3 regions of the Paenibacillus sp. J23TS9 genome follow, and region 1 is predicted to be linked to each of the others. Evidence: riboswitches for the same ligand, from Rfam matches in the RefSeq annotation. Region 1 holds a riboswitch; each other region holds the start of a gene.
What was found. Region 1 has a riboswitch for cyclic di-AMP ahead of KJS65_RS28570 (resuscitation-promoting factor). Riboswitches for the same ligand answer to the same signal wherever they lie in the genome.

Region 1 (10,162 bases):
TTTAAATCAAAGAGGAGGGAATGCAGGATGAAACTGATCGTTGCGATTGTACAGGATAAAGACAGCAACCGTTTGTCGGGAGGGCTTGTTAAAGCGAATTTCCGGGCGACCAAGCTGGCAAGTACCGGCGGGTTTCTTCGGGCGGGTAACACCACATTTATGATCGGGGTGGACGACAGTCAGGTTGAGGCTGTCATGAACGTAATCCGCAGCAGTTGTAAAGTCAGGGAACAGCTTGTAACTCCGGTTACGCCAATGAGCGGTACGACAGATTCTTATTTGCCTCTTCCCGTTGAGGTTCAGGTCGGTGGAGCCACGGTATTTGTGCTTCCGGTAGACCGATTTGAACATTTCTAAACCAACATAACCATCTGAAAACGCGCCTTGGATCGAATGAAGTTGTAAGTTCAAATGATCCACGGTGTATAAAGGTAGGAGATTCTAGTGAAAATCAACCCGGGATTTAGACCCATTAAGAGTGAACTTCAGGTAACGGACGGTTCAGCAAAGCCGGTGCAGCAAAAGTCCTTCATGGACGTCATGCAGCAGCAGTCGGCAAATGCCTCCCAGGAAGAGCTTGGACGCCGGTTCAAGGAGATCCAGATGCAAGGAGACCGCTTGGCCAGAGCGATGACCATTCGGGAGCTGAAGGCTTATCGTTTGCTCGTAAAGCGTTTTTTGGAGGATACGGTAAGACGTGGCGTTACCATGAAGGAAGCCCGGGGCTGGGACCGGCGTGGACGGGGAAAACGCTACAAATTGCTCGATGAGATTGATTCGGCGCTGCTGGGAATGGCCGATGAGATGCTGGATAGCGAACAGGGCAAGATCGATCTGCTGCAGCGGATCGGGGAGATACGCGGTATGCTGATTAATCTTGCATTTTGAAGAAATAGGATTAAACATCATGGCCATCTCATGATACACTAAGGTATAGCAGTAAATTACATCAATGGATGTTGAACTAAGGAAGGATTTGCAAATTGAAGCTTTGAAACCGAAATCACACTTTGCAAAATCCTAAAGGAAGAGAGGAATTATGTCTTTTCAGAATATTATGGGGCAGGATATGGCAAAGAAGCTGCTGCAAAGCGCGCTTCGCAGCGATTCCGTCAGCCATGCTTATATTTTCAGCGGACCCGCCGGCTGCGGGCAGATGAAGACGGCGATGACTTTTGCCCAGGCATTATTCTGTACTGAGCTTGAGGATGATGCTTGCGGCCATTGCCTTGAATGCCGCAAGGTGGAGCACGGCAACCATCCCGATCTTCATCTTCTTTCTCCTGACGGATCTTCCATTAAAATAGACCAGATCCGCGAACTGCAGCGGGTCTTTTCCTATCGTTCGGAGTCGAAAAATCCGAAGGTATATATCATTGACCATGCGGACACCATGACCGTACAGGCAGCCAACAGTCTGCTTAAATTTTTGGAGGAGCCGCCAGTTCCGGCTGTGGCTGTCCTGCTCACAGAAAATGGACAGGCTTTGCTGCCGACAATCCAGTCGCGGGCTCAGACCATCTCCTTTTTCCCGTTGAAGCCGGCACTCATGCTGCAGCAGCTGGTGGATGAAGGTTATCCTCAACAGCTTGCACGCTGTGTGGTGCATTTGTCTTCAGGACTGGACGGCTGCCGCGAAATACTTACGCAGAATTGGTTTGCAGAAATTAGAAACGTAGTGTTACAATTAGGGAAGGAAACTCTAGGACGAGGCAGCTCTGCTCTAGTGACCGCGGGGCAGAAGGTGTTCAAAGCCGGACTTTCCGACCATTTGGATTTACTGCTAAGCTTGTTTCATTTGTGGTTCAAAGATATGCTTCACGTCCAATACGGAAGGCACGAAAGTATCGTTTTCATAGATCAGTTGGAGTTCTTTTCCACACATGCATCATCCCGCAGTACAGCACAATGGGTCTCCTATATGGATTTGGCCGCAGAGTGTCAAAAGAAATTGCGCTACAATGTGAATGGCCAACTTTGTCTTGAACAATTTTTGATCGGTTTGGAAGGATAGCTTCAAGGCCAGCCATCTTTCTCTGGCATACAAGGGGGTTAGTTTTTGTACAGTGTAGTGGGTGTCCGCTTTAAAAAGGCTGGCAAAATTTATTACTTCGATCCGCTGGATTTTCCGATCGACAAGGATAATAGCGTTATCGTCGAAACGGCGCGCGGCATCGAGTATGGTAAAGTTGTTGTTGGAAAAAAGGAGGTGCAGGAAGCTGATGTGGTGCTGCCGCTGAAAAAGGTGATACGTATCGCCGGAGACTCTGACGCGCGCGTCGTGGAAGAGAACAAGCAGGCTGCGAAAGAGGCTTTTACCACCTGTTTAAATAAAATCCGTGACCATGGGCTCAAAATGAAGCTGGTGGATGTGGAATTTACGTTTGACCGTAATAAAATTATTTTCTATTTTACGGCTGAGGGAAGAGTGGACTTCCGGGAGCTGGTCAAGGATTTGGCTGGTATATTCCGGACACGGATAGAACTCAGACAAATCGGGGTACGGGACGAAGCGAAGATGTTGGGCGGAATTGGCCCATGCGGTCGCATCCTTTGCTGCTCATCGTGGCTCGGCGATTTCGAACCGGTATCGATCAAGATGGCCAAGGATCAAAGCTTGTCGCTGAATCCTACCAAAATTTCCGGATTATGCGGAAGACTCATGTGCTGCCTGAAATTTGAGCATGATAATTATGAAAGTGTGAAGGAAGAACTGCCATCGGTAGGCAAAATCGTCATCACGTCCTTGGGCGAAGGCAAAGTAGTTGGCATCAATGCCGACACACGTTCTGTCCATGTCCAGCTGTTTGAAGTCGGCAAGGTCAAGGAACTGCAAATGGATGACGTTGTCATTAAGTAGACCATAGGGTTACTTTCGAGGTGGAAACTTGGAAAAGAAAAGTATTTTTGCACACATTCAAGAAATGGAAACACAAATGGGACAGATCCACAGTGATCTGGGTGAAATGAAGCTGATGATGAAAGAGCTGCTGGAGGAAAATCATCGACTGACTTTAGAAAATGAACACCTCCGCAAAATACTCAAGGAAGCTTTACCTGCTGAAGAAGGCATTCCTTTACCTCAGCCTCTTGTTTCAATGAAACCTGAGCATCCGAATGACGTGGTAAGTGAAGGCTACGACAACTTGGCGAGGCTTTATCATGAGGGCTTTCACATCTGCAACGTCTATTATGGACATTTGCGCACGGAAGGCGATTGCCTTTTCTGCCTGTCTTTTTTGAATAAATGAGGCCGTAGGAGCAACTCCTACGGTTTTTTTTAGGATTTATATATGGGACTCCCGCGAAGGATTTGGAAAACGCATCGTAGCAAACACTTCACCTTGTGGGGGTTATTTAGCAATCTATAATGGTCAACACTAGACGAATAAAGGAAAAAGGGATTAATGAACATGGACAACAGTATTTTGGAGCCATCAGAGCGCATAGACGATCTGCTGACCCATCAATTGCATATCATACAGAGCGATGAAGTATTCAGTTTTTCCATGGATGCCGTTCTGCTGGCACGGTTTGCAGGGATTCCTCCAAGGGGGAGAATCTTGGATTTATGTACAGGTAACGGCGTGATTCCTTTGCTTCTGACAACGCGCACCAACGCGGATATTGAAGGCATTGAAATACAGCCAAGGCTTGCCGGGATGGCAAGACGCAGTGTGGGCCTAAACGGAATGGAGGATCGGATTACGATCCGTGAAGGTGACTTAAGGGATCTTTATAAGGAAACGGGACATGGGGTATATGACGCAATTACGGTAAATCCGCCGTATATGCCGCTGAACGGAAGCGATATTAAGCTGAATCCGCATCAGGCGATTGCCCGCCATGAGATCAGCTGTACGCTGGAGGAAGTCATTCAGGCCTGTTTCAGGTTAGTCAAACCTGGCGGAAAAGTAAGTATGGTACACAAACCGCAGCGGCTTAGTGATATCATGGCATTGATGCGGCAGTACCGGCTTGAACCTAAACGCCTGCGTTTTGTCCACCCGCGCGCCCATCTTGAAGCAAACATGGTGCTGATTGAAGCGATGCGCGACGGTAAACCGGAGGTAAGGCTCCTTCCGCCGCTGATTGTCTATGATGAGCAAAATCAATATTGTCCAGAAATTATGGATATTTACTACGGTTCAAAAGAGGGAGAAGTATGAGTCTGACACGTCAAAGCAGCTTTCAAGAGCAATCGAATAATGGTAAGGGGTCGCTATACCTTGTGGCTACACCGATCGGCAATCTGGAGGATATGACTTTTCGGGCGATCCGGACATTAAAGGAATGCGATATTATCGCAGCGGAGGATACGCGTCAGACGCGGAAGCTGCTGACGCATTTCGAGATTAGTCCGCAGATGCTGTTCAGCTATCATGAACATAACAAGGCGGCAAGTGGACCGGAGCTGATACGTTATATAATAGAAGGAAAAAATTTGGCAATTGTAAGTGATGCGGGTCTGCCGGCTATTTCGGACCCTGGAGCAGACCTGGTAAAGCTGGCGATTGAGGAAGGGATAAGCGTTATTCCGATTCCGGGGGCCAATGCTGCATTGTCATCTTTAATTGCATCAGGACTGTCAACCGACCGGTTTACTTTTATTGGATTCCTCCCCAGGGAGCGAAAGGATGTAGAGGGAGTTCTCCAATCATTTCGTGCTTCGCAAGGAACACTGCTGTTTTACGAATCCCCGCACCGGGTAATCAAAACCCTAAACGCGATTTTGAACGTCTATGGCAATCGTCATGTGGTACTGGCCAGGGAACTGACGAAGCGATATGAGGAATTTGTTCGCGGCAGCGTAGAGGAATGCTTGGAATATCTTCAGGAGCATCCGCCGCTCGGTGAATATTGTTTGGTAGTGGAAGGGACAAGCTGGCAAGAGGAGCAAGAGCAGCTGGCAGCTTGGTGGCAGAAACTTACGGTGGAAGAGCATGTGGCTCATTATGAGGCAGAAGGGCATCCGCGCAAGGAGGCCATGAAGAAAACAGCTGGTGACCGTGGTGTTTCGAAGCGGGATATATATAACGCATTAATATAGAAGAAAGAAACATATCATCACGATAATAGGCTTATCCGTGGGGGATTGCTGCTTTAACGCTCCCCCGTATGGGTGAGCATTCGAAAAAAGGGCAAAAAAATGTCTCCCAAGGCCGGGTTCATAGCCTAGGAGACACCAAGGAGATATGAAAAAGGTTAGAATTAACAAATAGAATAATACTATTATATACTATAAAACTTAATTTGTCACAGGTGTTGGGATTTCTGATATACATTCGTGACAAACAATTTTTCCTTTGAAGTAAGTCACGTTCTCAGCGTTTCCACAGAAGATGCAGGCTGGCTCATATTTCTTGAGCATTATACGCTCGCCGTCCACATAAATTTCCAAAGCGTCTTTTTCCCCGATGCCCAATGTGCGGCGCAATTCGATTGGAATAACGACCCGGCCCAGTTCGTCTACTTTTCTTACAATACCAGTTGATTTCATCATAACTGATCATTGCTCCTCTCGCCATAGTTTTAAAGTGTCATAATTCGACAACGTTCTCTCTTTTATGATATTAATAATACCAACGATTCCCAAAACAGTCAACCTGCAAATTTGTCATCAGAATTAGTACAGATCGCGTAAAAGCTGGGATATCACACATATCAGGATTCTTTTTCCCATTATATAACGTTGGTAGGATAATGTCGATTTGGAAATCTATATTTCTACCATTATCGACAGTTTTCGACATGTATTGTCGAAAAAAGTTCAAAAACTATTTTAATTTAATCAATAATAGGAGAGGAGCATGAGATATGCATACCTTAAATGAGGAGAAAGTTTTTAAAGACCCGGTACATAATTATATTCATGTGCAGCATTCCACCATCTGGAGATTAATTAATACGATGGAATTTCAGCGCTTGCGGCGGATCAGACAGCTAGGCACCTCGTATTTGACGTTTCACGGCGCAGAGCACAGCCGTTTCTCCCACTCTCTCGGTGTATACGAAATTACCCGCCGAATTATTTCACAATTTGAACGGAGCGGATATACGGACTGGCCGAACAGCGAAAAGCTGCTCGCGTTGTGCGCAGCACTTCTACATGACTTAGGACATGGACCATTTTCGCATTCTATAGAAGAAGCATTTCACATGGACCATGAAGAATGGACCCGGCGGATTATTTTAGGGGATACCGAAGTGAATGCGATTCTTACCGAGGTGTCAGCAGATTTCCCGGCTAAAGTAGCATCGGTTATTGCCAAGGACTATGTCAATCCCATCGTGGTGAATTTAGTATCCAGTCCGCTTGACGCTGACCGGATGGATTATTTGCTGAGAGATGCTTACTATACAGGGGTAAACTACGGAACTATCGATATCGACCGGATTCTTCGGATGCTGCGGCCTTATCAGGGAAGGATTGTGGTGAAGGAGTCAGGCATGCATGCAGTGGAAGATTACCTAATGTCGAGGTATCAGATGTACTGGCAGGTGTATTTCCATCCGGTCACACGCAGCTCGGAAATTATTCTGCGGCAGATCTTCCGGCGTGCGAAGGAGCTGTACCAAGATCATTATTCATTTAACTTCATGATAGAGCCTCTTCCGGGACTTTTTGAGGACAGGCTTTCCGTACAGGATTATCTGAAGCTTGATGAAGCGCTAATCCAAACCGCATTTTCACAATGGGCTACGGAGAAGGATCTTGTGCTGAGTGAGCTTTGCTGCCGTTTTATGCATCGCAGGTTGTATAAATATGTAGAAGTTGAATCTGTAGACCTAGAGATGATCGATGAGATCCGAAGAGAGTTTAAGCAGGTGGGTCTGAATCCTGAATATGATCTCGAAATTGATTTTCCGACGGATCTTCCGTACGATGTATTTCGTCCCGGTGATGATTCCAGCCAGAAGCAGATTCTCCTGCTCGACCGTGAGGAACGACTGCGTGAAATTTCGGAGGTGTCGGATATTGTCCGTTCCATCAGTGGCATTCATCGCGGCAAATACCATTTATATTATCCGGGGTCGAAGCTGAAGGACGTCATTTCTTCCCTACCCGACTCGATATCCCATATTTTTAAGCGATAACGACAAAATAACATGAGGATGCATAGCCATGCTTTGCACATGAAGGGAGTTACAACGATGAATTTATTCGACACACATACACATCTCGATGCACTGCAGTTCGACGAAGATCGCGAAGAGACGATCCAGCGGGCGCTGGATGCCGGCGTCAGCCGAATGATTAACGTGGGCTTTAATCGGGAGACGATCCCGTCCACCATGAAACTTGCAGAGACACATGATTTTATATATGCGGCCGTCGGCTGGCATCCCCAGGATGCGATTACCATGAAGGAAGGCGATCTGGAGTGGATTGCATCCTTATGCAGTCATGAGAAGGTCGTCGCCATTGGCGAAATCGGACTTGATTACTACTGGGACACTTCACCCAAGGAAATTCAGCATCATGTTCTTCGTCAGCAGATTGGTCTCGCCCGTGAGCTGAAGATGCCGATTGTCATCCATAACCGGGATGCGCATGAGGATATCGTTAAAATTTTGCGTGAAGAGAAGGCCAGTGAAGTCGGGGGTGTGATGCATTCGTACTCCGGCAGCTGGGAAACGGCCAAATTATGCCTCAATATGGGCTTTCATCTCTCCTTCGGAGGACCCATCACGTTTAAAAATGCAAGACAGCCCAAAGAGGTGCTTGCCCAGGTTCCGATGGACCGTTTGCTGATTGAAACGGACTCCCCTTTTCTTACACCTCATCCTTTCCGTGGAAAGCGAAATGAGTCTGCCCATGTCCGGTTGGTTGCCGAGGCAGCAGCTCAGATTAAAGGGGTGGATCTGGAAGAAATCGCCCAAATTACAACCAAAAATGCACTGGAACGATTTGGAATTGTGTGAAAACGGGAGAAAAACAGTGGAAAAAACGAGCATGAGCGAAGGATTAAAGAATTTTAACCAATAAAACGATGAATATTACAAATTTTTAACCATATATTCAAATAAACGTGGTTGATTCCCGCTTTACAACATGCATCAAAACAGGATATCATCTTGTCAGTAAGCTTGAGCTGTTGTAAGAGGTTTCCTTTTCAGCAGTTTCCATGAACCAGTCTCGCTGAGTCTTTCGTCTTTCGAAAGAACGGGGGAACCGATACATAGAGTGATGATGATTTCGTAATCCGGAATAAAGCTCGATATGTATTTGATTTCTTTTCAGGGTCTTTGGGGTGAATTCAATGCAGGCCGCCATGAGCGGACTCGCGTAGATAGGGCGGTTCTCTTTCGTCCAAACCCGACAGCTAACCCCGTAAGCGCAAATAAAGAGAGGTATTCGTGCATTTACTTTTCCGTCATTCTGACATCTAGGGAAGCCACGAAAGAGTCCTCGTAAGCTCTTTACCCGGCTTCTTTTGTTTTGAATAAAGGAGAGGGCGTCATCATACTGTTGTATAACAGGAGGTGACAAATCATGAAAAAAAGACAGGTTCATGGTGCAAGAGCGCATGATCCTTGTGTGTTCTTGTAAAAAATTGAGTATAGCCCGCGTCAAAGTCATTCATGCGTAACTCTAAAATGGCGAGGCTATGAAGGAGGATCGAGAAAGTGGGCATTTTCCAACAAGAGGAGACCCATGATTCCAAAATCTCCAGCATGTCTTACGCATTGCGATGGAAGCATGAGAATTTGCGCCAGATCTCTACTGCAGCTATCGTTTCAATCGCGATCACCATCATGATTATGCTGCTCGTGAACACGCAAACACGCAAGCAGGTGTACTTGGTGGTAGACGGTCAGATCAAATCGATACAGACCCATAAATCATTATTACAAGAAATGCTGGAAGAACAATCTGTCAGTCTAAGACCGGAGGATCAGATTTCCATGCCGCTGAGCGGGTCGCTTCAGGATGGAGATAAAGTGATAATCGATCGTGCCGTATCGGTTCAACTGACGGCTGATGGAGCAACAAAGCATTTGAATACAACCGGTAACACCGTTGGCGAAGTCCTGAAGGAGATGGGTGTGTCGCTGAAGGAGACAGACAAAGTGACTCCTGCTCTGACGGAGCCTGTTACTGGCCAAACGGATATTCGGATCGTGCGCATCAACAAACAGGTCGTAGACCGTCATGAAAGTCTGCCTTTCCGCGTCATCAAAACCGCAGATCCCAGCCTGACAGCAGGTGAGGTGCGTGTCGTCCAACAAGGTACGCCAGGCGTAATGGTGCAGCATATCGAGAAGGTATATCATGATGGCAAAATGGTTTCCATGCGTATGGTGGGTAAAGAAGTTCAAACGAAAACGCTGGATAAAGTCATTGCTGTAGGCACCAAGAAAAGGCCGGTTGAAGCTGTCGTAAAGACAGCAGCCGTTAAGTCGGCAAGCACGGCCCAAACCAAGAAGGCCGTCACCAGCAATAACCGTGTAAGCAAGGCCGGTGTTGATTTCTCATATAAAAAATTGATTCATGTCTCCATGACGGCCTATTCTGCCGGCGAGCCAGGCATTGGCACCCGTACAGCTACGGGAACGCGTGTAACAGAAGGCCGCACCATTGCCGTGGATCCTAGTGTGGTTCCGCTTGGCTGGTGGGTGTACATCGAAGGCGTAGGCTTCCGCCGTGCTGAAGACACGGGCGGTGCTATCAAAGGCAATAAAATCGATATTTATTATGACTCCGTGAAGCGTGCCAACAGCTTTGGCCGCAAGTCTGGTCTGAAGGTATATGTGATTGGTCCGGTGAAGCCGGAGCTGAATTAATTTGGTTTTACAATGCCATTCTAATGTTATAGTATTATGATCATGAAAATGTCATGCTAAAGAAGAGGAGCATTCCTCTTCTTTTTGTTGTTTGGATGTCCGAAAAACGCTTGACACACGGACGGATGAGTTTTTGGGAAGGGAAGAATCGGGTCATGATAAAAGAAGTCATAGTTGTGGAAGGACGGGACGATACCGTAGCCATAAAGCGGGCGGTGGAAGCCGATACCATAGAAACCGGAGGCTCGGCGATTAATGCCCGGATATTGCAGCGGATTGCTCTGGCACAGGAGCGCCGGGGAGTCATTGTACTGACAGACCCTGACCATGCCGGCGAACGGATCCGCAAAATCATTTCAAACAAAGTGCCCGG
Region 2 (10,162 bases), on a different contig from region 1:
ACGGTTGGTAATTGGTGAATGGAATTGGTGGATCAGGTATCCGTGCGCTCCATGAATTTCTATCGTATCAAACCCGGCTTCAACTGCCCTTCTTGCCGCTTCTTTGTATGCCCGCACCATTTCTTCTACCTCTTCGGTAGTAAGAGCGCGAGGTGTTTTATATTTTTCATCGAACCGAATGGCTGACGGAGCTACCGGCGGATTAGCATCCTCCGCCTTGCGTCCGGCATGTCCTAACTGAATGCCAATTCGTGTTCCATGGGTATGTATCTCGTCCACAATTTTGCGGTATGCGGGGATGTGCTCATCGCTCCAGATCCCTGTATCCTGATTCGTAATACGTCCATCCGGATGAATAGCCGTCATTTCCACAATGATCAGCCCTGTGCCGCCCACCGCCCGGGAAACATAATGCACAAAATGCCAGTTGTTCGGGATTCCATCCTGCGCTTGCACCGAGTATTGGCACATAGGAGGCATTACAATTCGGTTCTTCAAAGATAATCCCTTTAATACATAGGGTGTGAATAAATCCGCCATGCTTTTTGTCTCCTTTCAGTAAGCTTATATTTGAAGTCCGTATGTTGAAACGGTTCATATGAAACACATTTATTATACACGTTTTCGGAGTAATTATGGAAATGTGGGCTATTTTGAAAAACCATCATAATTCTTTCCAATTCGGGACATAACAGTATAGACAATCACAATTGCTGACAGCAATACCGGGGAAAGGAGCCGCAACCGATGATAAATACCCGACTCGTTAAAGCCTGCGCTGCTATGCTTCTTATCAGCCTGCTTTGGCCTGAAGCCGCTCTTAATGCGGCCCAGCTGGAAGATCCGGCCTCTTCCAATTCAATACAAGAAACAAGCAGTCATGAACGAAAGGAAACACGTCAGGAAAAACAGATTTTAACCCTGGGGCAGCTTATCAAGAAATACCCTGATACTTTCAAAATTCACGGTCCCCATATCAAACAGATCGCATTGACCTTTGATGATGTTCCTGATCCCCGTTTTACTCCGCAAATTCTAAAGATATTGTCCCAGAATGGAGTAAAGGCCACGTTCTTCGTTGTAGGCAGCCGGGCCAGAAAGCATCCTGACCTGGTAGCCAGAATTGTACGGGAAGGACATGTCATCGGGAATCATTCCTATAACCATCCACAGTTCCATAAGCTGACGATGGCCGAATATATGGATCAAATCATCCGGACAGAGAAAATCCTGTATGGCATTACCGGCTATAAACCTAAATTGATCCGTCCTCCCTATGGTGATATTACGGAGAACCAGCTGCGCTGGGCCAAACGCGAGGGATATAAAATCGTCAACTGGAATGTCGATTCCTTGGACTGGAAAGGCATCAGCAAAGAGGCTGTGAAAAGAAACGTAATGACCACAGCCGGGCAGGGCTCCATCATTCTTCAGCATGCCGGAGGGGGCAGCTCTTCGGACTTATCCGGAACGATCGGAGCCTTACCGGAAATCATCCGCGAACTAAAGAAAAAAGGATATACTTTTGTGACTTTACCCAAACTGCTAAAAGTTCAAAAGGACAAATAAAAAACAAGCAGCTCTCCATTTTTGCAAATGGTAAGAGCTGCTTGTTTGCGTAAAAGCGAAATAGGGTATATATCATTATGTCAGTAAAAAACGATACTACTATTTAATGAAGTATAGTTGAACGTCCTGGAAACCAAATTCGCTGACGGATTGCGGGCTGCCCGGAACAAAGATATCAATACGGTTCCCTTTAATGGCACTGCCAGTATCTCTGGCCGTAGCTACAAAAGCTTTTTTAGGAAGACCTTCGAAGTTATGTCCTGTGACAAGCACCTTTGTGCCAAGCGGGATAATGGATGGGTCTACTGCGATTGTACCGAGTTCAAGCGGATTACCGAAGTAATCAACCGCACCCCATTTTCCATTCTCGCTTGCAGCTGCAGAATATGCCGTTGCTTTCACGTTAAGCGTTTTATTATAAGTAAAGGTTTTTCCCCATGCTTCTACGACTTTTTGATCCGAATTCACATTCAGAGACGCGGTTGTGATCGTTGATGCAGAATCCGCATCCGCATATGCCTTCATTGTGTTGTCACCCGGAATATTCAGCTTAATGCCTTCATAGATGTTCGTCGCTTGTACGTTAGGATTTGCATTCATCAGCTGATTCATATTCACGCCTAATTGTTTCGATAGCGTGTAGTAAGTGTCGCCTTCTTTGGTTACATGTACAGAGTCCGCGTGAATAGGTACGGCTTGTACAGTCAAGGTAATGCCCAATGCTGCTGCAAAAATTTTAACTTTCTTAAATCTCTTCTTCATAGTTCCTCCTTAAAATCATCGATGCCTGCGAGGTTAGCTGTCGGGTTCGGATTGAGGAGACAACCCTACGTTACAATAACGATTCACCCCGAGTGACAATAGTCTTTCACGGTAAAAATTTTCCCCCGCACTTTGCATTCCAAAGTTTTGGCTTACTCAATATATCACAATTTTGTAACCTGTGCGCTTGAAAATGTTACCATACTGCAACTATTCAAGGTCTAACTTCCTCTATCAGCCGAAGATTGTTATTAAAACCTCTAGAAAAAACAAGATCTCATCAAAATAAATGATTACATTTTTTTCATTTAGTTAACATCATCAATATTATGTAAACTTAAATTGAAATCTTCATTATATTTCTTTCTATATCTTTCCATTAAAAAAAGCTCCGCTCAGATGTAATCCTGCAGCGGAGCTTTTTATATGAAGCATTCGAGTCATAAGTCATCAGAGTACTTTGCTAAGAAAATCTTTGGTACGGCTATTTTTCGGATTACCAAATACCTCAGATGGAGTACCTTCTTCCATGATCTGACCGTCATCCATGAATACAATACGGTCACCGACCTCTCTGGCAAAACCCATCTCATGGGTTACGATCACCATAGTCATGCCGCCTTCTGCGAGCTTCTTCATGACCTCCAGCACCTCACCCACCATCTCAGGGTCGAGCGCAGATGTAGGCTCGTCAAACAGCATGACATGCGGCTGCATGGCCAGCGCGCGGGCAATGGCGATACGCTGTTTCTGTCCCCCGGACAGCTGCGACGGGTACGCATCCTTCTTATCCGCAAGTCCGACCGTCTGCAGGAGATCGAGAGCGATTTTCTCAGCTTCCGGCTGCGGCATTTTCTTCACCTTTACAGGGGCAAGCATAATATTTTGAAGAACCGTCTTATGCGGAAACAAATTGAATTGCTGAAATACCATCCCCATTTTTTCGCGTGTCAGGTTGATATTATGCTTTTTATCCGTAATGGAATCACCTTCAAACGCAATCTCTCCGCTTGTCGGAGTTTCAAGCATGTTGAGGCATCTCAGGAATGTACTTTTTCCCGATCCGCTGGGACCGATGACAACAACAACTTCCCCTTTGGCGATCTCAATATTCACGCCTTTTAGGATATTAAGCTTTCCAAACGACTTGTGCAGATCCTTAACGGTGATCATCCGTACTTAACCTCCTTTCGAACAAACCAAGCAGCTTGGACAATGTAAAGGTCATCACGAAATAAATAGCTGCGATAATCAGAAGCGGCTTGAGTGATTCATAGGTAATGGTGGTAACGGCCTGTGCCTGGTACATCAGATCAGTGACGCCGATAAAAGATACGATCGAAGATTCTTTTATAATCGTAATAAATTCATTCCCGATAGCCGGCAACACGCTTTTCACCGCCTGCGGAAGAACAATATATCTCATCGTCATTCCTTTGCTCATTCCCAAAGAACGCGCTGCCTCAGCCTGTCCCCTGTCCACACCCTGAATGCCGGCACGGAATGTTTCAGCCAGATAAGCGGAGCTGTTAATCGAGAGAGTAATGGCGCCGGATTCAATAGCTGTTAATTTGATCCCGAACGATACGAGACCGTAATGGATGATAAAGAGCTGCACCAGCATAGGGGTACCTCTAAGGAATTCTACCCATACCGTACCCAGAAACCGCGGCAGCCAGAATCGGGACATCCGCAGCATGGAAACAAGCAAGCCAAGGATAAACCCGCAAACGACCCCGATCGCTGCAAGCAGCAATGTATACTGGATGCCATGGCCAAAGTAAGACCGGTATTCCCAGAACGTTTCAAATATATTCATGAAATAGTTACATCCTCCTTCTAGTGTTGCAATCAAAAAAATAGCGAACGCTCATCCGCTATTTTTTCTGTAATCGCAACATTACTTATTTTTGAGCAGCAAGATCACTGGCTTCAGATACAAATTGTTCTATTTTTTTCTCTGATTTCAAGCGGTCCAACGTTTTGTTGATATGATCAACCAGCTCCGTGTTGCCTTTTTTAACACCAATTGCGTAGCCGTCTTCCTTATAATCAGGGACCGCATCAGCGATGGCGAGACCTTTAACATTTTTCAAAAAGGCTTCGGCAACCGGTTTTTCCATGATCGATGCATCAACTCGTCCAGAATTAAGCTGCATGATGATGTCGTTAATTTTACTGAGACCGGTAATTTTCGCATTGGGAATTGTCTTCGCAATATCCTCTTGAATGGAACCTGTTTGAATCCCAAACGATACGCCCTCGAGCGATTTCATCGTAGAATATTTATCCTTATCCTTATCTCTTATCACAACAGCCTGCTCGGCTTTGTAATAGTTATTGGAGAAATCCACTTCCTTCTTGCGATTCTCATCCGGTGTCATACCCGAGATGACAAAGTCCACACGTCCACTCGATAATTCGCTGAGCAAAGCTTTAAAATCCATGTCCTTAACTTCCAGATTCGCTCCCATATCGGCTGCGATCTGCTTGGCGATCTCAATATCGAAACCTACAATCTGGTCTTTGCCACCGACCATTTTATGAAATTCATAAGGAGGAAAATCGGCGCTTGTCCCGAGTACAATTGTTTTCGCTTCTGTCTTGCTTCCCCCATTATCTGAAACGGACGCCTGATCTGAATTTTTATCTCCACAGCCTGCAAGCAAGCTTCCTGTCAGCAACAAACATGCCGTTAAAATACCCCATTTTTTCATGATCTATCTCTCCTGTTCACATTCTTCGTAAGTTGTATTAGCCATAGTATGAGCATGTTGACTGATCGTCATCAGCCAATGGAAAACATGTTTTATAGTACAACAGTCTGCATGATTATGCAATGTAATTTTCATACAAATACATTCATTTTCAATAATTTGTAAATCGGAACATTACTCGAGCATTATTATAATCCGTTGGTTAATAATCGAAAGTACTGTTGGTACGGGCTTTTGGAAGGATTGTTGCTTGAAAAGTTTCAGTTATAAATATATATATCGAGTATTGCTCCTCATTAATAAAACAATGAATGCAACTCGGGATATACATTGTTTTTTTCCATTTAATACCTTGTTTTAGAACGTACAATTATTCTGCCTACATGTTATAACCCAGATTTCAATGATTTTTAACGTTTATTTTCATTCATTTATGTATTTTTATAAATCCACAAGACCTTATTGCGCTTAACATAACAGCTAGAGCAATGATGTGTCCATCATCTGCACATAATAAATACAATATAAAAGCATTCGGCTATGGTTCATTATTCCGGATTCTCGGTTATTAAATAGCTAGAAATAAACTGGAGGTGTAGTCATGCTGCTCGAAGCTCTTTATCATGTGCCCCGTGACAAGTGGGCCTATGCATACGATCCACGTACCATTCACCTGCGTGTCCGCACCAAAAAAAACGACGTGGATACCGTTGTCGCCATGACCGGTGATAAATACGACTGGGACTCGACCTACTTTGAAATTACAATGGAAAAAGCAGCATCCGACGAGATGTTTGATTTTTGGGAGGCCTCGGTGCTCCCTAAATACAAACGACTAACCTACGCGTTCCGTGTAACCGCCGGGACCGAGTCGATCTATATGCTGGACAGCGGAATTTACCATGATTGTCCTGCCCCAACAGGCGGTTACTATGAATTCCCCTACATACATGAAATCGATGTGTTTAAGGTACCGGATTGGGCCAAGGATGCTGTTTTTTATCAAATACTTCCCGAGCGGTTCGCTAATGGAGATCCTGGGAATGATCCAAAAGGAACGCAGCCATGGGGTGGTCAGCCTGAAACCGATAATTTCTTCGGTGGCGATTTAAAAGGCGTTCTCGACCATTTGGACGATCTGCTGGATCTCGGAATCAATGCGATATACTTTACCCCTTTGTTCAAATCGCCATCCAATCATAAATACGACATCGTAGACTATAAGCAGGTCGATCCTCAATTTGGTGACAATGCGTTGTTGAAAGAGGTGGTGGAGGTCTGTCATGAAAAAGGAATCCGCGTGATGCTGGATGCGGTGTTCAATCACTGCAGTGAGCTCTTCCCTCCTTTCCAGGACGTCCTCAAAAATGGTGAAAAATCAAAATATGCCGATTGGTTCCATATCAATCATTTTCCTGCCCGTGTGGAAAACGGTATTGCCACCTATGATACCTTCGGATTTTATGGAAATATGCCTAAATTCAATACGGCAAACCCCGAAGTAAAGCAATATCTGCTTGATGTGGCGGAGTATTGGATTAAGGAGATAAAACTCGACGGATGGCGTTTAGATGTTGCCAATGAGGTCGATCATCATTTCTGGCGTGACTTCCGTAAAGTCGTCAAAAATGTGAATCCGGAAGCTTATATCGTGGGTGAAGTGTGGAGTGACTCGCTTTCCTGGCTTGTCGGTGATCAATTTGATTCGGTTATGAATTACCCGTTTGCTGACAAGGTGCTCGAATTCTTTAATGGCGGCATGGACGGAGCCACATTCTCAGATCGTATGAGCTCGCTTCTCATGCGTTATCCGCAGCAGACTAACGAAGTTGTATTTAACATGCTGTGCAGCCACGATACACCACGCCTTCTGACGCGAGTTGGCGGCGATAAGCGGAAGCTGAAATTGTCCGTCGTATTCCTCTTTACGTATATGGGAACGCCTTGTATTTACTATGGCGATGAAGTCGGCATCACAGGTAATGGCGATCCGGATTGCCGCAAGTGTATGATTTGGGATCCGAATAAACAGGATCGCGAGCTTTATGATTTCTATAAAATGATGATCAATCTGCGCAAGACTCATAAAGCGCTGCGTGAAGGCAGATTCCGGTTCCTGAAAGCGGATCAGGGCAACCCGTGCATCATTTATGAACGTGCAGATGACTCCATTCACTTCACCATCTGGATGAACAATACAAATCAAAAACAAACGCTCTCCCATCCAATGGTCACTTCGGATTGGCGCGATGCTCTAACGAATGAGAAAGTCAAACCAGCGGATGGAATGATGAATGTAACTCTGGATCCATTCGGTTATCGGATTTTATATCGGAATATTACCAAATAGGCTAGCTGCACACATAAAAAGGAGCATTCCTAGGGTCTTTTCAAAAGACCTGGAATGCTCCTTTTTCACCGAGAGACATTTTTAATTTTTACCTGTAACCTGCTCGTAAATATCACTGTACTCCTTGGCAGATACGTTCCAGCTATAATCCCCGCTAGTTGCATTCTTCACAATTTTATTCCAATGCTCTGGCTGATGATAAAAGGCAACAGCACGGCGAACAGTATGCATCATATCATGAGCATTGATGTTCGTGAAAGTGAAGCCATTCCCTTGCCCCGTAAATTCATTATAGGCATGAACGGTGTCATTAAGTCCGCCGGTCTCCCTGACCACAGGAATACTGCCATATCTCAGGGCAAGCAGCTGGCTGATCCCGCAGGGCTCAAAATTGGACGGCATCAGGAATAAATCACTTGAAGCGTATATTTTCCTGGAGAGCGCCTCACTAAAAGTGATCTGGGCAGACATCTTTTGCGGATGACGCTGTCCGGCTTCCCTGAACCAATGCTCATATTGTCCATCCCCCGTACCCAGAATCACAAACTGCATATCATCATTTGTCAGCAGCTCATCCAAAACTCGTACAACCAAATCCAACCCTTTGGAATCCACCATCCGTGTCACCATCGCAATCATCGGGATATCGGCTGATACCGGAAGGTTAAGTTCTTCTTGCAACAACTTCTTATTTTCTCTTTTCTTGGAAAGGCTTGACCGGTATTTGAGTGCAATATGAGGATCAGTCGCCGGGTTATAGCTTTTGGTGTCTATCCCGTTCACAATACCACTTAGCTTGGGACCAAGTGAATACAGGAGCCCTTCCAGTCCGTATCCGTAATGAGCCGTCTGGATCTCGTTTGCGTAAGTTGGACTGACGGTCGTGACATGATCCGAATACACGATACCGCCTTTCATGAAATTGACATTTCCGTAGTATTCGAGGCCGTCCGCAGTGAAAAACCGATGATCCAGACCTAGAAGCTCACCGAGGACATTAAACGGAAAAATGCCTTGATACAGTAAATTATGTATCGTGAAAACAGTCCGGATTTCATAATAAAAAAGATCATGACGGTAGTGTGCATTGAGCAGCACTGGAATGAGCGCCGCATGCCAATCATGGCAATGGATGACATCCGGCTGAAAGTCTATAGTTTTCAACAGCTTCAGCACCGCCCGGTTAAAAAAGGCAAAGCGTTCACCGTCATCCCCATAGCCGTATACAGCATCACGGCCAAAGTAGAATTCATTATCCACAAAATAATAAGTAATACCATCATACATCAGCTTTTCTATACCGCAATATTGGCTGCGCCAGCCAACCGGAACATAAATTTCACCCAAATGCTCCATTTGATTGCGATATTTCTCCGGAATTCCGCGATATTTGGGCAGCACGACACGGACATCAACCCCACTGCGGTATAAAGCCTGTGGCAGGGCGCCGATAACGTCGGCGAGCCCTCCTGTCTTGATGAATGGTACCGATTCTGCGGCAGCAAATAATACCTTCATACTTCATTTCCTCCTTCATTGGATGCCATGGCTTCTTCAGATTGTTTTGATGCACTCTGTTTGCGTGCCGATACCTTGGAGTTCTTTTTTTTGCCTTGTTCTAATTTGATTGCCGATGGTTCCGATTGACGGCTGACCGTTACACGCTTCAAGACAATAAAACTAAGTGGGGGCAAAGTGATTTCCAAACTGTTTAATTGTTCATGCCAAGTTATTTTCTCGGTCAGAATCGGCTCCAAAATAGAAGCACCTCGTCCCCCATATCTTTCATCTTCGCTTTGGAAAACAGGTACATACTTGCCGGGGCGGGGTACCCCAATGCGGTATTGCCTGCGTTCCACCGGCAGAAAGTTGATTAAAACAATCAACGTATCGCCGGCTTTCTTCCCTTTTCTAATATAAGAGATGACGCTCTGTTTGGAGTCATGCGGACTGATCCATTGGTATCCCTCCAGTTCATGATCCCGCTCCCACAGGGCTTTTTCTTCAAGATACAATTGATTCAGTTCTGCCGTATAGGTCTGCATCTTCCGGTGTGCATCATATTCCAAAAGCAGCCAATCCAGCTCGTATTGGTCGCGCCACTCGATAAACTGTCCGAATTCACTACCCATGAACAGCAGCTTTTTACCCGGATGCGTCATTTGATATCCCAGCAAAATCCGGAGTCCTGCAAACTTCTGGCTGTAATCTCCGGGCATTTTACCCAGCAAGGACTTTTTACCGTGGACAACCTCATCGTGGCTGAGCGGCAGTGCATAGTTGTCTGAATAAGCATATGCAATCGGAAAAGTCAGCAAGTGATGCTTGGAAGGCCTATCTTCAAATGATGCTTCCACATAATCCAGCGTATCGTTCATCCAGCCCATATTCCATTTGTAATTGAAGCCAAGCCCATTCTCATCCACAGGGGAAGTGACACCCGGCCATGCGCTTGATTCTTCAGCCATCATCAGTGTATACGGGTAGTAATTAAAAACTGTTGTATTGAGCTTCTGCAAAAATGATATAGCTTCCAAATTTTCAATACCACCATGCTCATTCAAATGAAATTGTCCTTCTTTTTTCTCAAAATCGAGACGCAGCATGCTGGTAACGGCATCGACACGGAGACCATCAATATGAAATAGATCCAGCCAAAACAAGGCATTGGAAATCAAAAACGAATGAATCTCAGGCTTGCTGTAATCAAAGCTTAGCGTACCCCAGCCTGGTTTTTCGGCCTTCAGGGGATCTGCATATTCGA
Region 3 (10,162 bases), on a different contig from region 1:
GAGAATCAGTGCCGAGCCTACCGTCAATATCAGCTGGTTGATCAGGGAGCTGCTCGCCGCATTAATCAGATGCAGTCCTCTTCCGAGCACCATACCTGCGATAATAAATACAGCAACATCCGGCAGCTTCAGCCAGGAGGCCAGCCTTCCGGCCAGCATCCCCACCGTAATGATGAAGAGCAGAAGAATTAATATATGATGAATGATTTCTGTAGTTGAAGATTCCACAATTGGCCACTTCCCGCTCTAGTTTACATTTACGGCTTCGCTCTCGAAGCGGTCTATATTGCTATTTGCACCGATAATGACCATGATATCTCCTGCATGTAGCTGATCCATCGCTGTGGGAGCGACAATAATTTTCCCGTCGCGGTGCAATGCAACAATGCTGCAGCCGAATTTGGCACGCGTATTGACCTCGCTCAGCGTTTTGCCGTTCAGCGTTTCAGGCACCGTCATTTCCACGATACTGTACTCTTTGGATAACTCGATGTAATCCAGCAGGTTCGGTGTGACGAGCTGATGGGCCACGCGAATTCCCATATCTCTTTCCGGAAAAATCACCCGGTCAACGCCAAGCTTCGCTAAGGCGCGCCCATGAAGGATCGATATCGCTTTGGCAACGACTGTGCGAACACCCAAGTCCTTCAGCAAAATCGCGGCGAGAATGCTCATTTGAATATCATCGCCAATGGCTACAACCCCGCAGTCAAAATTCCGGATGCCCAGTGATTTCAATACTTCCTCATCCGTGGCATCGGCTACGACCGCATGCGTCAGGTACTCGCTCATATTGCTGACTACTTCTTCATTCTTGTCAATTCCAAGCACCTCATACCCCAGATCGATAAGCTCCAATGCAAGACTCGAGCCAAAACGCCCCAGACCGATGACGACAAACTGCTGTGTTTTCATTTCTCTACTGATACTCCTTATATAATCAAATTTCTATTTTCTCTAACACATCTAACCGATAATAATTTTCCCTTCGGGATGACGATATAACTCTTTGCCCTTTTTAGGACCCAGTGCATACGCGAGTGTAAGTGGTCCCAGTCGTCCGGCAAACATCGTGAGACAGATCAGGATCTTGCCAACCAGCGTTAAGTGGGGAGTGAGCCCCAAGGATAGTCCAACCGTGCCGAACGCCGAGGTCGTTTCATACAGAATGGTCAAAAAGTTACTGTCCTCCGTCGTAGAGAGCACCATGGACACCCCTACCACCAGGAATAGAGCCAGGAAGGTAATCGTCAATGCTTTGAAAATACGCTCCTGTGCCAAGCGGTAACGGAACAGCACGATATCATCACGGCCACGGATCATCGCAATGACCGCTCCAACCAGAATGGTGAAGGTCGTGGTCTTGATCCCCCCTCCGGTAGATCCCGGCGAAGCACCGATAAACATCAATATAACCATGAAGAATTGGGAAGCTTGACGCATACTCGCCAAATCCAGTGTGTTTGCGCCTGCTGTACGCGGGGTGACCGACTGGAAGAAAGATGCGAGAATTTTGCCGCCCCAGTTCAGAGATCCAAGCGTTCTGGGATTCGTGAATTCGAAAACAAAAATTACCACTGCTCCGGCCAATATCAATGCTCCTGTCATCGACAGCACGACTTTTGTATGCAGTGAGAGCTTGCGTTTATTGTGATACTCTACCAGGTCAGACAAAACGATGAAGCCGATCCCCCCTGATACAATCAAGAACATCACAACAATATTCACGAGTGGATCATATACATAACCCGTGAGGCTGTTAAAGTGTCCAAACAGATCAAAACCCGCATTGTTGAACATCGATACACCGTGAAAAATCCCGAAGTATATTGCCCTGCCAAGCGGCATATCAAATGACCAGCGGATGGCAAACAAAATCGCTCCGCAGCCTTCAATGGCGAGTGAAAAAATCAGAACCTTACGAATCAGGCGCACGATGCCTTCCATTGTATTCTGGTTCATCGCTTCCTGCAGTATTAAGCGGTCACGCAGTGAAATCTTGCGCTTCAGCGCCAGGGAGAATAACGTTGCCATCGTCATGATGCCGAGTCCGCCCACCTGAATGAGCAGCATGATCACAACTTGTCCGAAGGTGCTGAAGAAAGTACCTGTATCTTTGACAACCAATCCCGTAACACATGTTGCCGATGTCGCAGTGAATAAAGCGTCAATAAAACGAAGCGGCTTGCCCGTTGTATTCGAAATCGGCAAGGTGAGAAGTATGGCCCCGATCAGAATAATACCAGCGAACCCCAGAACCAGAATTTGCGGGGGCGCCAATCGAAACCATTTGAATTTAGCTGTCAACATAGTCACCTCTTTAAAAAAGTCAAAAGAAAAAAAGCATCGGAAATCCAATGCCTTTCGGTTTGGGCTCCTGCTGCATAACGCCTACGAGGTTAGCTGACGGATTCGGGCATGCACAGGTTGCCCTATTCGCTGCATTACAACGAAATTCACCCCTAAATAATGGTTCCCCCGTTTTCGAACGGAAATTCGGCGTATATATTATTCAATTGCATCAAAATTATAATCCTTATTGTTTTACATCACAAAGCCATTATTTGAATGAAAACCCCGAAATACAGCCAGATTACATCACAATTCTCATATAAGTCTGCCATTTTCTCGGGTTTACAAAACTTTTCCTTGATTTTCATCGTTTTTTCATGCTTCAAACGGGAGAAAACTGGCTTTAAGTGGACATCGTATGCTATGTTTACGTTTATACTATGTATATAACCACAATATAACCATGTTAAAGGGGGCATTTCATGAATCCCGTCGGACAACCACTTCAGCTCAAAGTCAATTATAAACGGCTGGGAGTGTTCGCGGTCATCGGTCTTGTTCTATTTGTCCTGTTCCAAGTCCTGCCTTCCACAGCATCAGATACGCTCGAGCAGCAGGACACCAAGGTCATCAGCAAGGAGCAGGCGCAAAGCGCCGCCGTGGCATTCGCGCAAAATACGCTTCACCTTCAGATCGACATGAGTAAGGAAGCGCTCGTTACCTATCAGTCCAGTTCCGAGTTATTCGGATATTTATCCAAGGAGAAGCTTCTGGATAAATACAATAAAACATACGAAAAGAACTATCCTTATGATGTCTTCCGCGTCCGTTTGACCGAGCAGGGAGACAATGGCTATACCAGTGTCGACATACATATGAATTCAGGCAAAGTCATTGCGTTTTCCGTGACACCGCAATATTCGAAATATGCGGTTGCGATGGCGGAGACCAATAAGAAAATGCGTGATAGTAAACTGAGGATTGTTGAAGGCAATATGACTCTTCAGGATAAAGAGCAGCTTGCAGAGCCTTGGCTTCAGAAGCTGGGATATGATACCGGAAAACTGGAGGTTTCCACTGGCGGCAGCGATGCAGGACTCCTCTATACGGATCCAAGCAAGTCGATCGGGAGCTCGAATCTCCAGTTGAAGTTTGCTTTTGAAGACGGAGCAATTCATTCCTTCCAGCCGGCTTTCTCCATCCCTGAAACGCATACAGCCTATGTGGAAAAGGAAACGTCAAAGGCGAAGTGGCTCACCATGCTGGGATACGGGCTCCTCACGTTCGTACTTGGCGTGCTTGCCATTGTTTACAGTGCTTTGTCCCGGCATCATACCTCTTTCAAGAGGGGGATATTCCTGAGTGCCTTTTATTTTGCAGTTGCCACATTCAGCAGCTACAACATGCTGCCGGCGTTTGAAGCAGAAGGGCTTTCCGGTTTTGCACTTACCGTCGGCATGATTGTTCAAACGGTCTTCAACCTCGTCATGTCCGCTCTTCTGTACTTCTCCCTGGTCGGAGGAGACGGGCTTTGGCGCAAAGCAGGCATCAATGCCTGGGCCCGGGTTAAAGAGCCTGGTTACGGGCCTTATGTGCTTCACAGCATGTTTACCGGTTATCTCTGGGCGTTCATACTGATGGGCGTGCAATCCGTTATCTACATTGTGCTCGACAAAACGATTCATAGCTGGTCGACTACGGATGCCAGCCAGTCGCCGTACAATATGCTCTACCCTTGGCTTCTGCCGATTATGGCCTGGATGGCCGGCATTTCCGAAGAAGCTGTTTACCGTTTGTTTGGTATTCCGATGCTGAAGAAGCTCGTCCGGAATACTTTTGTCGCCTGCCTGATTCCAACCCTGATCTGGGCGCTTGGACATACGCTGTATCCGATCTATCCTGTCATCACGCGGCCGATCGAGCTTACGGTCATTGGCCTTCTGTTCAGCTTCATCTTCCTGAAGCATGGCTATATCGCGGTCATGTTCAGCCATGTTGTCTTCGACAGTGTCTTGATGAGCTTCAGCCTGTTCGCTCTAGGCGACATTCCGGATATCCTGGCGGGTATTGTTACCATCATCATGCCAGCGATTGTCGCTTACATTGTGTATCTGTTTAATCGCAAAAAGAAAAAGGAGCCATATATTATGACTCCTCATCCTGAAGGGCTGCAATAATCTGCTTCGCAAGCTTATCTCCAATAGATAGAGGCCGGAAATCATCGATGCTGGCCTCTTTTATTTTTTTCAAAGATCCAAAATGCTTCAGGAGCAGCTTGCGCCGCTTCTCACCGATGCCCGGAATGGAATCCAGCTTCGAAACAACCATCGACTTGCCCCGCTGCTCGCGGTGAAACGTGATGGCAAAGCGGTGGACCTCATCCTGAATCCGCTGCAAAAGATAAAACTCCTGGCTATCCCGCGGCAGGTTTACCGGCTCGGCAGGATCCCCCACCATCAACTGTGCCGTTCTATGCTTTACATCCTTTACCAGACCGCATACCGGTATAAACAGGCCGAGCTCATTTTCAAGCACATCGACGGCTGCTGAGATTTGGCCTTTACCTCCATCCACCACAATCAAATCCGGCATTTCCAAATTCTCTTTAAGTACACGTTCGTAGCGGCGGCGGATGACCTCCCGCATGGTTCCGTAATCATCCGGTCCCTGAACGGACCTTACTTTATATTTGCGATACTCTTTCTTATCCGGCTTCCCGTCAATAAAGACGACCATAGCCGAGACAGGATTCGTCCCTTGGATGTTGGAATTATCGAATGCTTCAATCCGGTGCAGATGCTCAATACCAATCGATTGTCCCAGATTGGATGCCGCTTTGAAGGTTCTTTCCTCGTCCCTCTCAATGAGCCTGAACTTCTCATCGAGAGATACCTTCGCGTTTTCGATGGCCATGCCTACCATTTGCCGCTTCATACCACGCTGGGGCACCAATACTTTAATGCCAAGCCATTCCTGAAGAGAAGCTGCTGCTCCCGCAGCATCCAAAATATCTGCACCCTCCGCATCCAATTTAGACTCTGATGTAGATTCGGCCTCTTTGGCTGTTTCCGGAAGCAGAATCTCCTGCGGAAGAGCAGGATTATCGCTGTAATACTGAGTCACAAACGTCATGAAGTCACTATAAGCCTCGCCATAGAATGGGAAGGCGGAAGCATGCCGCTGTACCATTTTCCCCTGCCGCATGTACAAAATTTGTACGCACATCCAGCCTTTGTCCACGGCAAATCCGAGCACATCGCGATCTCTGGCGTCCGCGGTCGTAATCTTCTGCTTTTCCATGATCGCATCAATATTCATGATCTGGTCACGAAGCTCCTTGGCCCGTTCGAAATAAAGCTCCTCCGCAGCTTCCTCCATCTTGCGCTGAAGTTCCTTCTTAATTTCCTCATGGCCGCCACTCAAGAAGGATGTAATTTCATGAGTAATCCGGTCATACTCCGATTGCTGCACTTCCTTTTCACAGGGAGCAAGGCATTGTCCCATATGGAAGTAAAGACAAACCTCTTTGGGCATCACTCCACATTTGCGAAGAGGATACATGCGGTCGAGCAGCTTTTTGGTTTGCTGTGCCGCGTAAGCATTCGGATAGGGACCAAAGTATTTCGCCTTGTCTTTCAGCACGCGTCTGGTTACCTCAAGCCGTGGATGCGTCTCGTTTGTGATTTTAATGTATGGGAATGTCTTGTCGTCTTTGAGCAGCACATTGTATCTTGGCTGATGCGTCTTGATCAGGTTGCATTCCAGAATAAGGGCCTCAATATTGCTGCCCGTAACGATATATTCAAAATCACGGATATCCGCCACGAGCCGTTGCGTTTTTCCGTCATGACTGCCTGTAAAATAAGAACGGACACGGTTTTTGAGAACTTTAGCCTTGCCGACATAAATGATTTTCCCATCCGTATTCTTCATCAAATAACATCCGGGCAGATCCGGGAGCAGTGCAAGCTTGTTGCGTATATTTTCCATCGCTTTATCTTGTTCATTAATTGTTTTATCGCTAAATTCGTCTTTCATGCATTCTCCCCCTCCCGTATTTTTATTATATGGGGAATTCGCTAAAATCCAAAGTGCATTTTTATAAGGATGGAAGATTGAAATAGGACCGCAAACAAAGCGCCCCCGGAAATCCGGAGGCGCATGATATGGTTGATCGTGAAATATGCTTGATTATTGATGCTTGGAGATGATGTTCTTCAGGTTTTCTTTGGAATTCAGACCTACCACTTTATCAACCGGCTGGCCGTCTTTGAAGAAGATCAGGGTTGGAATACTCATCACACCGAAACGGGAAGCCGTTTCCGGATTTTCATCCACATTCAATTTGGCAATTTTCACGGAATCACCCATCTCATTGGAGAGGTCATCCAGAATTGGAGCGATCATTTTACAAGGACCACACCAAGGTGCCCAAAAGTCAACCAATACTGTACCTTGGCCTTCAATTTCAGCATTAAAGGATTGGTCAGTTACATTTACAATAGCCATAATATTTTTCCTCCTTATAAGAAAGCTGAATTTAATCAAACTGATATGTCTTTGCGGACAGTTTAAGTATAACACATTTTTTTTGTAAATGTGAAATCCTTAATTACAGATGGGTATAATCCTAACTAAATATTAAACGGATTTTGCCAAGCTTAAACCGGAACGATCCGTGCCTCTGAATCAACTACCGGATGCAGCGGAAAAAGCCGTTTAACTCTATAAAGTATTCACCATATATTCTTTACAAATTCTTTGGAAATTGGGTATACTAATGTTAACTCGGGTTTCTCTGTCAATGACTACGTTCATTTACATAAAGTGAAACCATCCTGAGGGAGGCATTGTGATTATGGATGCAAACGTGCACGCGAACGATCCAAGGAAACACGTGAACGAAGAGCCGCGCAATGACTTGATGGATCTGATGAATGGCTTTGGAGGCATGGCTTTGCTCATGACCCTTATTTTCGCAGTCATGGTCATCATCAAGTTTGTTATCTCCGGCTAACAAAAGCTCGAAAGAGCTCAACACAAAAAGCCTGTCCTTTCCGCCTGTCGGCAGAAGGTCAGGCTTTTTTCTATAGTTTTGGATGCATAAGGTTTACGCCCGGCTCCGCCGCTGGTTCTCACCATGGAGATGTACAATATCTACAAATGGGGAAATCCGGTCCATCAGCCGCTGCCCCTTGTGCATTTCCTCGCCGTCTTTGCTTGTAAAGCTGAGATGCTTCTCCAGTCCGCCAAAATCATAATTCGAAGTGTAGAAGGTCGGTTTACGGTTCATTCTGAAATTGAGGATAGCCCCAAGCACATGATCGCGAACCCAAGGACTTAAATTCTCGGCACCGAGATCATCAAAAATCAGCAGATCGCAGTTTTTCATCACTTCTACGGTATCTTTGAGCTTCTGGCTGTCTTGAATCATGGATTTCAGATCTTCCATGAATTCAGGCATATATACGATGACTCCTGTATAACCTGCAATCGCAAGCTCATGCAGCATATAGCTCATGAGGAATGTCTTGCCCGTCCCGAACGAACCGAACAAATACAATCCTCTAGGCGTAAGTCCATGCTCCTTCACTTCCCGGATATACCGGAATACCTGATTCACGGCAGGAGCACGATGCCGATCCTTACCCATAATCTCCACTTCATTATATCCTTCCTGCAGTGCACGCTCATCCACATAGAAACTGCGGATCCGCTTCCGGATCTGATCCTCGTTCTGCTTCGCAACCTGCAGGGAGCAAGGCGCCTTACGCTCCACTAATTCTAGCTGTCCGTTCAGCGCAGCCGTCTCCAGCTTGCTGTAATGCCCTTGAAAATCATTAGGGCATTTCTCAAGGCCCGGACAATTGCCGCAATTGCGCCGGTCATTCACATATTGGTACAAACGCGGCAGATTGGTACGCAGTTTCGCTTCATCAAGCTCCGGATGCTCTTCGCGAAGCTCTTTTACGATCGGATCACTGAGCAGCTCATCGAATATAGCCTGTGATCTTTTTAGAAATGATGGCCCCTTCATTTGCTTCAATACCTGACCTAATGACTCCAAGCCCGGTTCCTCCTTCCACAAGCATCATGCCTTTATTGCATTAAATTCCCTTTTTCTTGCTCGCTTGCATTTCAGCCGCCATCCGCAGCATTTCCTCGAATTCTTCCTCACTGACTGCGTCCATTGACCGATTTTCCTGTGCAATCGGAATTTCAGGTTTCATTCTCACGGGCTTGCTGCCGTATGTACGGGTTCTTCCTCCCCCGGAAGCGGCTGCCTGTTTCCCTTTAACCTTGGATTGATCACGTATATATTGAACGGCTTTCTCGTAACTATTCACCTGCTTCAGCAGCATATTGGAGGCAATAGCTTCCACAAAATTGCGGTTGATGCGCTGCTCGTTGCCGCCTGAAGTCAGAAGTGACATTAAATAATGGATGAGTACATTGATGACTTCGCCCGGCAGCTTGTAGCTGTGGTCGATTTTATCAAAAATATCAAAAAAGTTATCCGGAACGGAGCCCGGAAAAAAAGTTTTCAGCAGCTTCGTATAAGGCTCATTGCGCAGCATCATATTATACTGGTGGACATCGCACTTGGACTGGAACTGAACCGGAACATCCACATAGTATTCCATTTCAACGGCATGTTCCAGCGGTGCAGGGTCCTCCGAGGACGCCTCGCTTTGCCGGAAAGAAACCACTTTACCCGCATAGACCTCACGCTGCTCCTGCCGCCGTTTGTCCTGACGGAAATGCAAATTCGCTTTGCGCTGAAGCTCTTCGAGGGCAATGCCGCCATCTGCGGCAAATACCCCGTCTTCATCCAGCAGCCGGCATAAGTCCTGTACGCTAAGATCATACTTGTTTACTACATAATTGATGATGCCCATCTGCTCGTGATTAAAGCGAAGCTTCTCGACATGCATGCGATTGACCGAATCCTTCGGAAAACGCAGGATGATATCGGCATAATTCAGCTCGTCCTCATCTCCTGACACGCGCAGTCCAGGCTGCCTTGCGGTGGACACTTCGGAAAGTGCCTGCTCCAGTTCATAATCGATGACATGCGTATTCAGCTCGAAAATATCATAAAAGGCAAGCGAAATATTCTCTTTGTGGCCGGCTGTTGATTCCGAATATTCCTCCGGTTCTGTGGCCCACAGTTCCTCGCGAAGCGCCAATACGGCAAACTTGCCGATTTTATCCCGGAGAAGCAGCGTCAAATGCTGGGTATTGAAAAACTCGGCAGGTGACAAAGGCTGCTGGAGTTCGTATTCATAGATATAATCCTCATGCTCCGGCATATACATGCGGCAGGTTTGTAGCAGACCCACCGCTTCCAGAAGCGAGGCTTGTTCAATCAGAAATTTCCGGCCTTTCTCGCTGGGCTCCAGACCCAGGGTCAGAAACAGGCGGCGCTGCTGCTCGAGCGGCGAATACCCTAATTTTTCTATAGGAATCTGCTGAAACAGCAGATGATATAAACTGATAGCAAAGGCTCCGACCATGGGCTGGTAAATCGAGCTGAGCATTTTGCTGTCCAGGCTGCTTAAGCAAAAATCGCGATATACGCAATACCTGTGATTTTCAGTAAAATGCAGCAGACTCTTCATATGCATATTTTGGCTCCTCCCATCGTAACGTAGACTTTCTCTATTCTATCATAAAAGAAATCTCCGCTCCGATATATTTCGACGATTATTTTACCGCCAAATGAATCCAATCGGCCAAATCCTTGATCACAGCCCCGGGAACATTCGCGGCAATCCGGTACTCATCACCTGTCGAAGGCTGATCATAAAGGGCGTACATGTGATTCAGCCCAGGATAAGATTTATACTTCACATCCGTCCTTGTGTCA

Region 2: linked by a shared signal. The riboswitch ahead of KJS65_RS05375 (3D domain-containing protein) and the one ahead of KJS65_RS28570 (resuscitation-promoting factor) in region 1 are both predicted to bind cyclic di-AMP.
Region 3: linked by a shared signal. The riboswitch ahead of KJS65_RS24900 (TrkH family potassium uptake protein) and the one ahead of KJS65_RS28570 (resuscitation-promoting factor) in region 1 are both predicted to bind cyclic di-AMP.

The regions. Positions count from the first base shown of each region.
Region 1 is NZ_BOSG01000009.1:4,381-14,542, forward strand. Features, by position in the region: gene KJS65_RS28520 (cyclic-di-AMP receptor) at 28-357, shown strand; gene KJS65_RS28525 (YaaR family protein) at 445-888, shown strand; gene holB (DNA polymerase III subunit delta') at 1,040-2,014, shown strand; gene KJS65_RS28535 (PSP1 domain-containing protein) at 2,060-2,860, shown strand; gene yabA (DNA replication initiation control protein YabA) at 2,889-3,251, shown strand; gene KJS65_RS28545 (tRNA1(Val) (adenine(37)-N6)-methyltransferase) at 3,414-4,169, shown strand; gene rsmI (16S rRNA (cytidine(1402)-2'-O)-methyltransferase) at 4,166-5,050, shown strand; gene KJS65_RS28555 (AbrB/MazE/SpoVT family DNA-binding domain-containing protein) at 5,249-5,503, opposite strand; gene KJS65_RS28560 (HD domain-containing protein) at 5,818-7,098, shown strand; gene KJS65_RS28565 (TatD family hydrolase) at 7,156-7,926, shown strand; cyclic di-AMP (ydaO/yuaA leader) riboswitch at 8,132-8,358, shown strand; gene KJS65_RS28570 (resuscitation-promoting factor) at 8,632-9,789, shown strand; gene rnmV (ribonuclease M5) at 9,945-10,162, shown strand, end outside.
Region 2 is NZ_BOSG01000001.1:1,094,830-1,104,991, reverse strand. Features, by position in the region: gene KJS65_RS05385 (NADH:flavin oxidoreductase/NADH oxidase) at 1-540, opposite strand, end outside; gene KJS65_RS05380 (polysaccharide deacetylase family protein) at 751-1,569, shown strand; gene KJS65_RS05375 (3D domain-containing protein) at 1,669-2,331, opposite strand; cyclic di-AMP (ydaO/yuaA leader) riboswitch at 2,339-2,494, opposite strand; gene KJS65_RS05370 (amino acid ABC transporter ATP-binding protein) at 2,782-3,504, opposite strand; gene KJS65_RS05365 (amino acid ABC transporter permease) at 3,491-4,150, opposite strand; gene KJS65_RS05360 (transporter substrate-binding domain-containing protein) at 4,236-5,048, opposite strand; gene KJS65_RS05355 (alpha-glycosidase) at 5,650-7,398, shown strand; gene glgA (glycogen synthase GlgA) at 7,480-8,916, opposite strand; gene glgB (1,4-alpha-glucan branching protein GlgB) at 8,913-10,162, opposite strand, start outside.
Region 3 is NZ_BOSG01000005.1:197,068-207,229, reverse strand. Features, by position in the region: gene KJS65_RS24910 (cation:proton antiporter) at 1-228, opposite strand, end outside; gene KJS65_RS24905 (potassium channel family protein) at 247-915, opposite strand; gene KJS65_RS24900 (TrkH family potassium uptake protein) at 967-2,310, opposite strand; cyclic di-AMP (ydaO/yuaA leader) riboswitch at 2,374-2,512, opposite strand; gene KJS65_RS24895 (CPBP family intramembrane glutamic endopeptidase) at 2,775-4,469, shown strand; gene uvrC (excinuclease ABC subunit UvrC) at 4,438-6,330, opposite strand; gene trxA (thioredoxin) at 6,484-6,801, opposite strand; gene KJS65_RS24880 (YqzM family protein) at 7,151-7,309, shown strand; gene dnaI (primosomal protein DnaI) at 7,403-8,359, opposite strand; gene KJS65_RS24870 (replication initiation and membrane attachment family protein) at 8,400-9,920, opposite strand; gene KJS65_RS24865 (alpha/beta hydrolase family protein) at 10,000-10,162, opposite strand, start outside.